DNA from 3 places in the Halalkalibacter sp. AB-rgal2 genome. Region 3 is predicted to be linked to each of the others. Evidence: riboswitches for the same ligand, from Rfam matches in the RefSeq annotation. Region 3 holds a riboswitch; each other region holds the start of a gene.
The links. A riboswitch is a leader RNA that binds a small molecule or an ion and turns the genes downstream of it on or off. The one in region 3 is predicted to bind thiamine pyrophosphate.
Positions count from the first base shown of each region.

Region 1: another riboswitch for thiamine pyrophosphate. It lies ahead of ACERJO_RS15430 (3-oxoacyl-ACP reductase); the one in region 3 lies ahead of ACERJO_RS09820 (ABC transporter permease).
Region 2: another riboswitch for thiamine pyrophosphate. It lies ahead of thiE (thiamine phosphate synthase); the one in region 3 lies ahead of ACERJO_RS09820 (ABC transporter permease).

Region 1 covers NZ_JBGUAV010000021.1:63,200-67,490, forward strand. Annotated here, with positions in the region: gene ACERJO_RS15420 (BglG family transcription antiterminator) at 1-1,115, shown strand, start outside; gene ACERJO_RS15425 (mannitol-1-phosphate 5-dehydrogenase) at 1,122-2,267, shown strand; TPP riboswitch at 2,339-2,449, shown strand; gene ACERJO_RS15430 (3-oxoacyl-ACP reductase) at 2,525-3,286, shown strand; gene ACERJO_RS15435 (glycosyltransferase family protein) at 4,072-4,291, shown strand, end outside.
Region 2 covers NZ_JBGUAV010000003.1:53,960-58,250, forward strand. Annotated here, with positions in the region: gene thiO (glycine oxidase ThiO) at 1-814, opposite strand, end outside; gene ACERJO_RS03315 (thiazole synthase) at 832-1,611, opposite strand; gene thiS (sulfur carrier protein ThiS) at 1,617-1,814, opposite strand; gene thiE (thiamine phosphate synthase) at 1,830-2,447, opposite strand; TPP riboswitch at 2,558-2,664, opposite strand; gene ACERJO_RS03330 (membrane lipoprotein lipid attachment site-containing protein) at 2,881-4,005, opposite strand; gene ACERJO_RS03335 (aspartate ammonia-lyase) at 4,245-4,291, opposite strand, start outside.
Region 3 covers NZ_JBGUAV010000009.1:131,201-135,491, reverse strand. Annotated here, with positions in the region: gene ACERJO_RS09830 (ABC transporter ATP-binding protein) at 1-351, opposite strand, end outside; gene ACERJO_RS09825 (ABC transporter substrate-binding protein) at 365-1,444, opposite strand; gene ACERJO_RS09820 (ABC transporter permease) at 1,441-2,229, opposite strand; TPP riboswitch at 2,367-2,477, opposite strand; gene ACERJO_RS09815 (BshB3 potential contributor to bacillithiol synthesis) at 2,532-2,729, opposite strand; gene ACERJO_RS09810 (histidinol-phosphatase) at 2,870-3,676, opposite strand; gene ACERJO_RS09805 (DeoR/GlpR family DNA-binding transcription regulator) at 3,810-4,291, opposite strand, start outside.

The DNA of each region.
Region 1 (4,291 bases), on a different contig from region 3:
TGGATGACTTTTCGTTGTATCAAGGATTGCTAGCACATATGGAACCATCGATTTTTCGCTTAAAGCAGAAGCTCGATTTATTTAACCCATTGACGAATGAAATTAAAAGAAAATATTCGGTGTTATTTATGGTTGTGCAGAAAAGCTTGGATAAACAATTTGAGGATGTTCACTTTCCAGATGATGAAATTGCGTTTATTGTGCTTCATTTTGGTTCGGCTTTAGTGAAGCGCGAGGAGAGCATACAGGTACATGCTGTTATCGTTTGTCCGACAGGGATTGGAACGTCCAAAATGCTCGCAAGCCGTGTTCAAAAAGAGCTATCAGAAATTCATAACGTTGAAATTTTGTCGATAAAAGAATTTCAAAAGGCTGATTTGAACGAGTATGAACTGGTCATTTCAACCGTTAGGCTACCCTTTGCTGATGTCGATTATATCCTAGTTAGCCCGTTGTTAAGCGAGAAAGATATTCATTCAATTCAAGATTATTTACAAAAACATCTAGAAGTCGTGACGAGAAAGAAGAGCTACGTCACGACTTCTATTGAAAAGGATGCGAATCAAAAGAACAACCGTCAGGACGTGAAAGGCTTATTAAAGGAAATTCAGGATGTTCATTCAAGCATGGAATCGATTCTTGCAAATTTACGTGTGTATTGGAAGCAATCTGATGAGGGTCATTGGAGGGTTATTGAAGAAATGGTAGAAGAGAGTGGGCAGAGTGGTCTCGTGACAAATCCTACAAATGTGATAAAGGAACTAGAGGAGCGCGAGAAAAACGGTGGGCTTGGAATACCAAATACGAATATGGGACTGTTTCATTGCAGAGAAGAAAGTGTATCTGAACTCATCTTTCAAGTCGCCCATTTAAATAAGCCTTGTACAATCAAGGGCATGGATGGAAGGGATATGCAAATGAAAAACCTGCTATTAATGCTGGCTCCTAAACATATGAGCAAGCGTGAACAGGAGGTTCTAAGCATGATAAGTACAAGTTTAATTGAAAATGACATTGCAATGATGATTTTTTCGTCTTCAAATGAAGGAATGATTCGCAAGAAGTTAGAGGATACATTTTTTGATTACTTACAAAATAATTTGATAAAGGAATGATCAATGTTGAAACAAGCCGTTCATTTTGGTGCAGGGAATATCGGGAGAGGATTTATCGGAGCTCTTTTTTCAGAATCAGGCTATCATGTCACGTTTGTCGACATAGCTGCACACATTATTGATCAATTAAATACAGAACGAAGCTATCAAGTGAAGCTAGCTACTGAAGAGCAGCAATCAATGAAGATTGAACACGTTTCTGGATTAAATAATTTGAGCCAGAAAAAAGAAGTTATCGATGCAATTAAGGAAGCAACTTATGTAACAACGGCAATTGGACCGACTATTTTGCCAAGGATAGCACCCTTAATAGCTCAGGGGATTGCTGAGCGTGTTGCTGTATCGGATGAAAAGCTCTATGTGATTGCATGCGAAAATCAAATTGCTGCTACTGATAGGTTAAAGGAATCTATATTGGAGCATCTTGATGATGAAATAAGACAGAAGCTGAAAGGAAGAATTTTCTTCTTTAATTCGGCTGTTGATCGAATTGTCCCGATTCAGGATCAGAGCTCACTTGATGTACTTGTTGAACCTTACTTTGAATGGGTAGTGGAAGCAAATGAACATATTCCAAAAGTAGAAGGAATGACAATTGTGGACGATCTTGCTCCATTTATCGAGCGTAAATTATTTACTGTTAACACTGGTCATGCTGTCATCGCTTATTTAGGGTACATTGAAGGAAAGAAGACCATTGATCAAGCGTTAAATGATGAGAGTGTTGTACAGCAAGTGAGAGAGACGTTGAAAGAAACGGGTGCGTACTTAGTGAAGGAATATGGACTTGATGAAGAGGAGCATTTAACGTATATTCATAAAAATATCGAACGCTTCAAAAATCGTTATTTAAATGATGGTGTTACACGTGTCGGACGTGCCCCAATTCGAAAATTAGGTCCACAGGATCGCTTAATCCGTCCTCTTATTCAGGCGTATAAGGCAGGGCTACCGTATACAAACTTGGCTAAAGCGATAGCAGCTGCCTTAATGTTCGATGCTCATGAAGACGAGGAAGCGCTAGAAATTCAAGCAATGATCAATGAGCATGGACCTTCTTATGTGTTGAAAGTGGTCAGTAAATTAGATGAAAATAGTGATGTAGTGAGAGAAATTGTTCGTCACTATGATAAGTTGAAGGCGGAAATGTAATCTCTAGAATCACTTTAATTGCATGCTCCTTTTGTTCAAATTATAATAATAGATAGCATTTACAAATGAATAGTTTCTACTAGGGGTGTCTGTTATACAGACTGAGAAAAAAGTATTGAACTTTTTGACCCTCAGGACCTGATCTGGCTCATACCAGCGGAGGGAAGTAGGCTATCTTTTCGAAGACTAGGTCCTTATGTTTCCTAGTCTTTTTGCTGTGTAAATGTTGAAAAGATTCATATATTGGAGGGACTATTGTGAAATTAAATGAGCAAACGGTTTTAATTACTGGAGCAAGTAGGGGAGTGGGAGCAGAGCTAGCAAAGGCTTATGCGAACGAAGGTGCTCAAGTGATTATCAATTATTATCAAAGTCAAGAAAAAGCAGACCATCTCGTAAAAGCGATCGGTGAGCGTGCGATTGCGATTCAAGCAGATGTACGAGATAAGGTGCAAGTGCAGGAAATGGTTGCGAAAGCAAAGGCTTATTTTGGTACACCGGTTACCACGATTGTAAACAATGCATTAATTGATTTTGAATTTAATCCAGTTACGCAGAAGAATGCTTTCGAGCTTGAATGGGAAAAGTTCAACACACAGTTAGAAGGAAGCGTGAAAGGGGCACTAAATACCGTACAAGCGTGTGTAGCTGATATGAAGGAACAGCAGTTTGGCCGTATTATAAATATTGGTACGAATCTCGTACAAAACCCTGTCGTTGCTTATCATGAATATACAACCGGTAAAGCGGCATTACTTGGTTTCACTCGTAATTTAGCAAAGGAATTAGGGCAGTATGGCATTACGGTTAATATGATCTCAGGTGGTTTATTGAAGCAAACGGATGCGAGTAGCGTGACGACTGAAGAAGTGTTTGGAATCATTGAGTCTACTACTCCATTGAAAAAGGTAACTACTCCAGCAGAATTAGCTGATACGGCTTTATTCTTTTCGTCGTCATGGGCAAGAGCAGTGACAGGTCAGAATCTTGTTGTCGATGGTGGTTTAGTGATGGATTAATGCAAAGAAGAGGTTACGGATAAGAGCTACAGCAGAAAAACGATCCAGGAAGGACTTCTTTCATGGATCGTTTTAAACATGTTTATTTCGAAGCATCCTTAGCTATTTCAACTAAAACAAGCTGTAGGTCTTGTCGTTTCACGTAACGAAGTGGTTCGAATCACCTGAACGCTTATCGTCAAATTCAAGAAATAGTCTGTCTACATCCAAACCGTCAATTAAAATAATGAGGCTTTGTTTTGACCCCTTGAAATTGAATACCTTCTCCATCTGTTATTGATTGGCGACCAGCTTCCTTTTGCTTGGCAACAATGCGTTTCATTTCCTCATCTTCAATTGCGCGTAGTTCACTTTCTGTGATCGTACCTTCCGCTTATCAGCCATCATCCGTTCATTTGCAATATTTGGAATTATACTAAAATGTTCTATATAAAATAAAGTTAAAACATATACGTTAACTTGGTATTGAGGGATGTGGGTAACGTATCAACTTTGGTTATTCTTAGGAAGGTGCTTAAGCGTAAATGTATTTAGATTACAGGATACGTTTATAAAGGACAATCAAGTTGAAGGGAAATATTAGGTGAATCTTTAGCACAGATGATTCTATTTTCAAATAAGAAAATAGTTATATCCCTACTCACAGAATACTTATTCCTAAAATATACATATATCGTATACCCTGTTGAATTCTATGAAAGAATGATCAAATAAAAATGAATTGTTGTTTAATAGGATATGTTTAAGTAAAAAGTTAGTCATAAACGAGGAGAAGGGAGTTCATAATGAAAGTTCATTCATTTATTGAAAAGAAGATTGGGTCTTTAAAAAATAAAGATATTCTTCAAGTCGGAATGGATCATTCCATTGAAAAGCCTTCTTTGATGATCGATTTGGCGGAGCTGAAAAACATCAATCAATTAGCATCATCTAATCAGTATGATGTAATTCTTATTACTGATGCTATTGATAAAATTCCAGTATTTGAAATGGAACAGTTATGGG
Region 2 (4,291 bases), on a different contig from region 3:
GAAATCCAGCTATATCTTCTGATGCCCCATTCACTAATGTTCCATTTGCCTTTGGAACAAAGTATCCTTGACTTGTATAAATAATATGATTCACATCATTCTCTTGCATGTCATACGCACAAATTTGCCCTCTAATTGGATACACAGGTATGCGAATATGAAAAACATGCTCAAGCTCACTAGCCCACGCCCCAGAACAAATAATAAGTTGTTCTGCCCGGAAATCCTTGCCTGACTTAGAACGTAGATGAACCGCTTCCTTCCATTCTAAAATCTCAACAGACTCTAATCGGTCACTAATGGTTACACCATTTTCACGACAGGCTTGTTCTAATGCGAGAACATAATCAGGAGCAAAGACATGACTTTCTTCTGGATAATACATTGCAGCTTTTAAATCCTTTGACAACAACGGTTCCATCTTTCTTAGCTGCTCACCAGTAAGAAGCTCAGCTTCTGTCCCCCATTGTTCTTGCCATGACTTACGTGTTTCAAGCGCTAGCACATCTGCCTCATGATACACAGCATGTAAACTACCACTTTCGCTATATTCAAAATCTAGCTTTGATACTCGCTTCACTTCTTGCTGCCATTTCTTATACATTCGTAAACTATCTAGACATAATTGAAAAAAATCATCCGGATCCTCTCCAATTTCTGAAAAGGGAGCAAGCATTCCTGCTGCTGCACCCGAAGCTTGTCCTCCACATACTGTCTTCTCAAGAATCGTTACGGCATAGCCTCTTTGACTTAACTCAAAGGCAGTAGCTAAACCAATAACGCCTCCTCCTAAGACTAGAACACGTTCCCCCAAAGTTGCTCCTCCTTAAATCAATTCGAAATAAAAGATGGTAGTCCACTGCTAGCAGTAGCAAACTTTTTCTTTTGAATTCGACCTGCTTCATATGAAAGTCTACCTGCATCTATTGCATACTTCATCGCCTGTGCCATTTTGACTGGATCCTTCGCCTTAGCCACTGGTGTATTCATTAGAACTCCATCCGCACCTAATTCCATTGCTTGTGCTACGTCCATCGCTGAGCCTAAACCTGCATCGACAATGATCGGTACTTCCGCTTGCTCAACGATAAGCTGAAGGTTATAAGCATTCAAAATTCCAAGGCCAGTTCCTATCGGAGCACCACCAGGCATGACTGCTGCAGCCCCTGCTTGCTCTAACTTCTTACACAAAACGGGATCATCTGACGTATATGGTAATACGACAAACCCTTCGTCAACAAGGACTTCTGTAGCCTTTAACGTTTCGATCGGATCAGGTAATAAAGTCTTCTCATCTACACTAATTTCAACTTTAATCCAATCACTTAAACCAGATGCTTTAGCAAGACGAGCAATTCGTACAGCCTCCTCTGCTGTTTTCGCACCAGATGTATTAGGCAAATACGTAAAAGACATTCCTTCTAAATGCTGTAAAATTGCATCCTCAGTAGGTGCTTCTAAATTGACACGGCGTATCGCAAACGTTAAGACTTCAGCCTCCGATGCTTTTATCGCTTCATTTTGGACAAAGGGGTTTGGATACCTACCTGTCCCTAAGAAAAACCGTGATGATAATTCCTTCCCTGCAATCGTTAGACGTTTATTATTCATCGAGATCATCCTCCTCCAACAAATTGAACGAGTTCAATTTTCATTCCTTCTTTTATCGCTGTCGTTGTCCAATTTGAACGGTCTATAATCTCACCATCAACTTCTGTTACAACTAATTGTGATTCCAATTCAAAATGTGCGACAACTTCATCAAGTGTACCAACGTTTAACTGATGTTCCTCACCATTAATTAGCAGTTGCATCACACACACTCCCCTTTACTTCGATAGTTTCCTTACAAATTGTTGACAAACTGACTGAATATCCTCAGCACCAACAATTTCACTAATCATACAAATTCTAGAAGCTCCGGCCTCTAACACTTGATCAACATTATGCAATTTAATCCCGCCGATTGCGACAAAAGGAATCGTAATTTCGGCTACAACCTGTTTAATGTATTCAGTTGTTACAGGATCAACGACATCAACCTTGCTTTTAGTTGAAAATATCGGACCGACACCAATATAATCAGCGCCAGCCTTAACAGCTGCACGAGCCTCTTCGATATGGTGGGTCGATAATCCAATAAGTTTGTTCCCGACGATTTTCCTTGCTTCTTCAATTGGTAGATCATCTTGACCAATGTGAATACCATCAGCATCAACAGCTAATGCAACATCGATATGATCATTCACAATAAAAGGGACATCATACTGCAATGTTAACTGACGTAATTTTTTTGCTTTTTCAAAAACCTCTTTTTTACTGCTTCTTTTATCACGAAGTTGAATCATATCGACTCCGCCTTTGATAGCTTCTTCCATAACGTCAATTAAATCCCGACCTTGATGGAACTCCTCACCCGTAATAGCATATAATTGAAACTCTTTCATTTCTTCTCCCACCCTTTAATAGAAAACAATTTGATAAGAAAACGCGATAGCGACTTTTCTTAAACGCTAATAACCGTACCCGATCAACGGAATACGGCTACATATGAAAAAATCATGTGTATCGACTTTCCTACGCTGGTATCAGCCAGATCAGGTACAAGGGTATAAGATAAACACCTTATTCTCAGTCTCTTATGAGACACCCCTAGTCTTTTTATTAGAGGTTGTTCCAATAGGGCAAGTATTTCCCTATTGAATGACCTCAAAGCAATGAGCGCAGTCGCTCCATCTTTTAAAAGTCTTGTCGTGAATGTTTTTCTGACCACATAACACGTAGCGAACGGAGCCATTGCCGTTTTTTGGTACTTTTTGAATATGCTCAATTACTATTCCATTGACTCCATTATGACAGAGTTTCATTCAAAAATGCAAGCTACTCATCCTCTAATAAATAAATCATGTTTCCTCGATCAACATCATATATTCGCTCATAGCGATCACCAATTAACACTGCATCTCCTGATGGTGACACACTTAATGGCTCATGTCGATCAAATGTTGTAATCTTTCTCTCTGAATCTTCTTTCACACTATAAGCGACTAATTCATAGCCATCTTCATAGCTAAAATAATCACTGCTATATTTAGGACGCAAATAATAGAAAACATCATTTACTGAGTCATACGTGTAAAAGGGAATCCACCATTGCTCTGAATACGTATTTAATATCGGCATTTCTATTTTTCGATACGGCTCTTGATTTTGATAGAACGTATACGTTGAATAGAGTGAATCTGGAGATTGAACCGTAACAGCTAGCGACAGTTCATTTGTAAAACTCGCAAAAGCAATAATATCCTCTTGCCATGACGTCGTTTCCTTTGTGTCAGTATGATAAATGACTAAAGGAGCATGGTAACTTGGCTCAAACTCATCCCAATTCAAATAAGCAAACGTTGATTCGGATAACCATTGAACATAAGGGTGCGTTAAATCAACTTCAGTTAACTGATCTACTGTTATATCTAAATGATAAGCTACAAACTTCCAATCAGGTAGAAAAGAGATAAGAACCATCGACGTCGGATCATAAGAATTCCAAAAAACAGAATATTCCTCACCAAGATCTTCAATGATTCTTTTTATTTGCCCTTCTTCATTAATCACCACTAATGTCGATTTGTTATCAGTACTATATGTTTGTATAGCAAACAATGATTGATCAGCATTACCTTTCAAATCGACAACCCATCCATCGGTCTCAAACAATAACTCAGATGTTCCCGTAAAAAGATGGTACGTATAGACGTAGGACCGTTCATCAGACTCCTCTAAATAAAGAATATGGTCTTCATTATACCAATCAACGATTTCAATAAAAGAGGACGATACATTCTGAAACGGTAGGATGTTTGTTCGCTCTAAAAATGATGATGGCAATTCTTTCGGTACACTTGAATTCATTGTTCGAGTGGGGTTAGGACTAGCCTCAAGCTCAGCCATTGAACAACCATTTAATACAAAAACAATAACGAAAAAAAAGATATATTTCTTCAAAATTCTCCCCCCACTCCATAAGATGTCTATCACTATCATATCCGACTTTTATCCTCTTTACTATATAGACGTTTCAAATTCAAAAATGTTTCATTATTTTGAAAACAAATTAAGTAAAAAAAATCAGCTTCTTTTTTAAAGAACGACGTGCTCTTTCATAATAAAGCAGCTAATCATGTTATCCATATGAAAAAAGGCACTTCACCTCAGAAGACGAAATGCCTTTAAATGCACCATAATTATTGCCCTTCGAAAAACCTCGCTCCAGAAATCCCAGGCTTTGTCA
Region 3 (4,291 bases):
TAAAGGTAAGAGTTCAAACGCCTTTTTCTTAGATTCTGCTATATTCTGCTTACTAATTTCTGCTCCTAATAGAGCATTTTCTAATACTGTTTTCCACGGTAAAAGTAAATCTTTTTGCATCATATAACTTGCATGATTCCGTTGACCGACAATCGAATGGCCATTAAGAAGAATTTCACCAGCGCTTGGTATCTCTAAACCAGATATTAAATTGAATAATGTACTTTTTCCACATCCACTAGGTCCAATAAGGGAGACAAATTCCCCTTTTTCAATATAGAGATGCAAATCATTAATGACGTTAGTTTGATCAGAGAATGTATAGTGAATATTCGATAATTGTAAATGCATCATATCTCCTTTTCTAAGGAAGAAACTGATTCGTCATCGCTTCTTCAATTGGTACATCTACTTCAATCAATTCATTATCTAGCATCCATTCGGTATAAGTACTCCAAACATCTGTGCTTTGATACCCCCACTTCTCCGCCTCTCCTTGGTAACGTTCACTTAACCACTCCTGAGAAGCACGTATTAACTCAGCATCTGTTTCGGGAGTTGCCTCGATTAAGATGTCTGCCGCTTCATCGACATGATCAATGGCAAATTCATACCCACGACTGATGGCATGCATAAATTTCTCAACAAGCTCCGGCTGTTCTTCAACAACAGAATCACTACTAATAATAACTGGAGAATAATATGAAAAAACTGGATCGATATCCGTTAAATAAATCATGTTTATATCTTCACCACGTACCTCTGCCTCAACACCTGTCCATCCATAGAAAATCCATTGAAAATCAATTTCCCTTGATGTATTAACGAAGAAGTCAGACGTTCCCACCGTGACATTTTCAACTGTTGAAGAATCAGCATCTACTGTACTCATTACTTCTGATATCATCACATCTTCCTGTGGAGATCCCCAGCCACCATACGTCTTTCCTTCAAAATCAGAAGGAGAAGTGATATCTTTTTCAACTGGTGAAGCAAATCCCGACGTATGCTCTTGAATAATCGCAGCTAATGAGATAACCGGAATATCACTTGAGCGGGCTACCGTTACATTATCCTGTGAACTTATTCCAAAGTGAGCTTGACCAGAAGCGACGATTTGATCCGCTCCTTCTAACGCTGGTTCGATGATTGTAATGTCTAAGCCTTCTTCCTCGAAATACCCATTTGCTTTAGCCACATAAATACCAGTATGGTTCGTGTTAGGAACCCAGTCCAGTACAATTGTCGCTTCTAGTCGTTCATTTTTTTCCTCTATTGTCTCTCCCATTTGTTCATCTTTTTCATCTGTTGATTCTCCCAATTGTTCATTATCTGCTTCATTTAGTTCAGTCGAATCGTCATTGCTCACATCCTCTGAACCACATCCTATTAAAGCAAAGCTAGTCATAACACTCATGATGATGATTGATAAACCTTTTTTCAACTTTGTCCACTTCCTTTTTTCATATGCTTATATTTCCAAGGCATCGTCCATCTACTAATAAGGACGATGATTAAAAATAGGAAACAACTTAATAATGATATAATCACAATCGAAACAAACACTTTATCGGTTGCAAAAGAATTTTGAGCTCGAACTAAATAAATACCTAGACCTTTGCTTGCTCCGACCCACTCAGAGATTACTGCAGCTAACACACTGTAGGTTGCACCAATTTTCAAACCAGTAAATAAGTATGGGAGTGCATGTGGAAATCGAACATAACGCATTGTTTGCCAACGTGAGCTACCCATTGATTGTAATAACCTCATCATATCCCGATCACTCGATTGCAAGCCTTCGATCATGTTCACAACTACAGGAAAAAATGTTACTAAAGCGACGACTAACACCTTTGGTAGAATGCCATATCCAAACCAAATAATGAGTAAAGGTGCAATCGCTATAATCGGAATCGTTTGGGAAAAGAGAAGCAATGGATACACACTCTTTCGTAATATTGCTGATGCATCAAGTGATAAAGCAATGACCAATGCAACGATAATCCCCAAACTAAAACCAAGTAATGCTTCAATAGCAGTAATCCAAATATGTTCTGGCAATAATGTCCACGACTCACCAAATGCCAGAAAAATCTCAGATGGAGCTGGTAGAATATAAGGTTCTATGTCGGTGACCCGAACGATAAGCTCCCATATGAGTACAAACATAGCGACAGTGACAATGGCTGGTAATCCAGCTTTTGTCGCACCCTTCAAATCTTTCATGAATACCCCCTCTTACTATATAAAACTACAACAACACCTTTCCGTAGAATTGATCTTCCTCTTCCCCGATTGGACTTCCAAGCAGCAAAAAACGTCTACATGCATGGAGGCATGTAGACGTTCATTTAATACACGTATACAAATTAGTCATACATCCCTCCGCTGGAATTACCCAGATCAGGTTAAAGGGTCGATGTCTTCAACGGGACATCCTCTCAGCCAACCTCATAGCTCCCCGAGTACTATTCAATTTCTAGTAAATGATACCACACTATCGATTATTAGCCAAATGATTTATTCAACTAACTCATTAACTCCGCAATCCACCATAAAAGTAAAACAACGACTAGAATAATAGGAAACACGAGAAAGTAAATCCATGACATATGTTTCATACTTTTTTTACTATCATATTCTTCATCATTAGCTGCTGTTAATTTTAAAGTGATGACAAGTGCAACGACACAAACGACAAATGAAAGCAAAACAGGAAATAGCATATGTGACTCCTTTAGAAACATTAAGTTCTCCACATTGTAACATGACAGTTTTATAAAAACGAACTTTAATAAAAATTACTATAATAATATTATGTAAACCCATTAAATAGTAGCTCAAAAACAGAGCTATTATTCATCCTTTACAAAGAAACATTCACTGCCTTTTTATTAATAAAATAAGTCCATTCCTTATAACCGATTTCTTTTAACCTTTTCCTGACTAGGTCAAAATCATCCGCTATTCGCTCAGGTGTATGAGCATCTGAACCAAAAGTAACTGGAACACTGTAAAATAATGCTCGTTCTAGAATTTCATTTGCTGGATACCATCCCCCAACATCCTTTGTTTTACCAGATGTATTTATTTCAATTGCGACCTGTTCTTCTCCTATTATTTTTAACGTTTTGTCAACAACCTCCGTTTTTAAGTCTGAAAATGGAGGATAATACCCTTTCATCGCATCAATATGCCCTAATATTTGAAAAAATCCACTTTTAGCTGATAAAGCAATTTGTTCATAATAGCTTTCTTTAACTTGAACTCGTTCTGATTGAGTTAATGAATCAAATCGACCACGTTGAAAAATATTTATGTCGTGAATAAAATGGACAGAGCCAATAATATAATCAAATGGATACAATTCGAATTGCTTATGGTAATGAATCATATGATCAATGAAGAAATCACTTTCAATCCCTAAAAGCACATGGATCCTACTTGCATACTTCTCTTTAAGCTGTAATACTTCCTCCACATAACTTTTAAATTCACTTTTCTTCATCGTAATCCCTGGATAGAGATGATCCTCCTCACTGTAGAAATGCGGAGTATGATCCGAGATACCAATATAATCTAAGTTTAATTGAATCGCTTGTCTAATATAATCTTCAATTGTACCGATTGCATGTCCACAACGTTCGTGATGAGTATGTAAATCAAATTTAATCGTCATCGTTTCACCCTTTACAATAAGTCCTTCAATCAAATCGAACTTATTTTACCATACTTCACTAAGTTATGGTGCTAATCTTTGCTACATACACTAAAAAGGATCGCTCTCTTTTTCGAACAAGCTGAAACTATGATTTTATAATTGACAATGGCAAATCTTTAAATCGTGTAAGCTGGTCATCCGATGTATTGTGATCTGTAATGATCATTTGAACACTTTCTAACGAACCGATGCGTGCAAATGCTTGAACACCAAATTTCGAATAATCAGCGAGCAAAAATGTTTCATCAGAAATTTCCATCATTTTTTTCTTAACAATAGCTTGAAGTTCATTTGAATCACTAATTCCTCTATCATGGTGAATACCTTGACAGGAAAGAAATGCTTTGTTGACATGATAATGTTCAAGAGAATCAGTTGATACTGGACCTACAAATGATAACGAGCGAGGCAGTAACGTACCGCCAAGAGAAATTACCGTTACTTTATCATGTTGTGCTAATTCCATAGTTACCTTAAGAGAATTTGTTACTACCGTTAAAGCCATATTAGGCAAGAGCTTTGCCATATACCAAGCAGTCGTACTTGCATCTAAAATAATTCGATCAT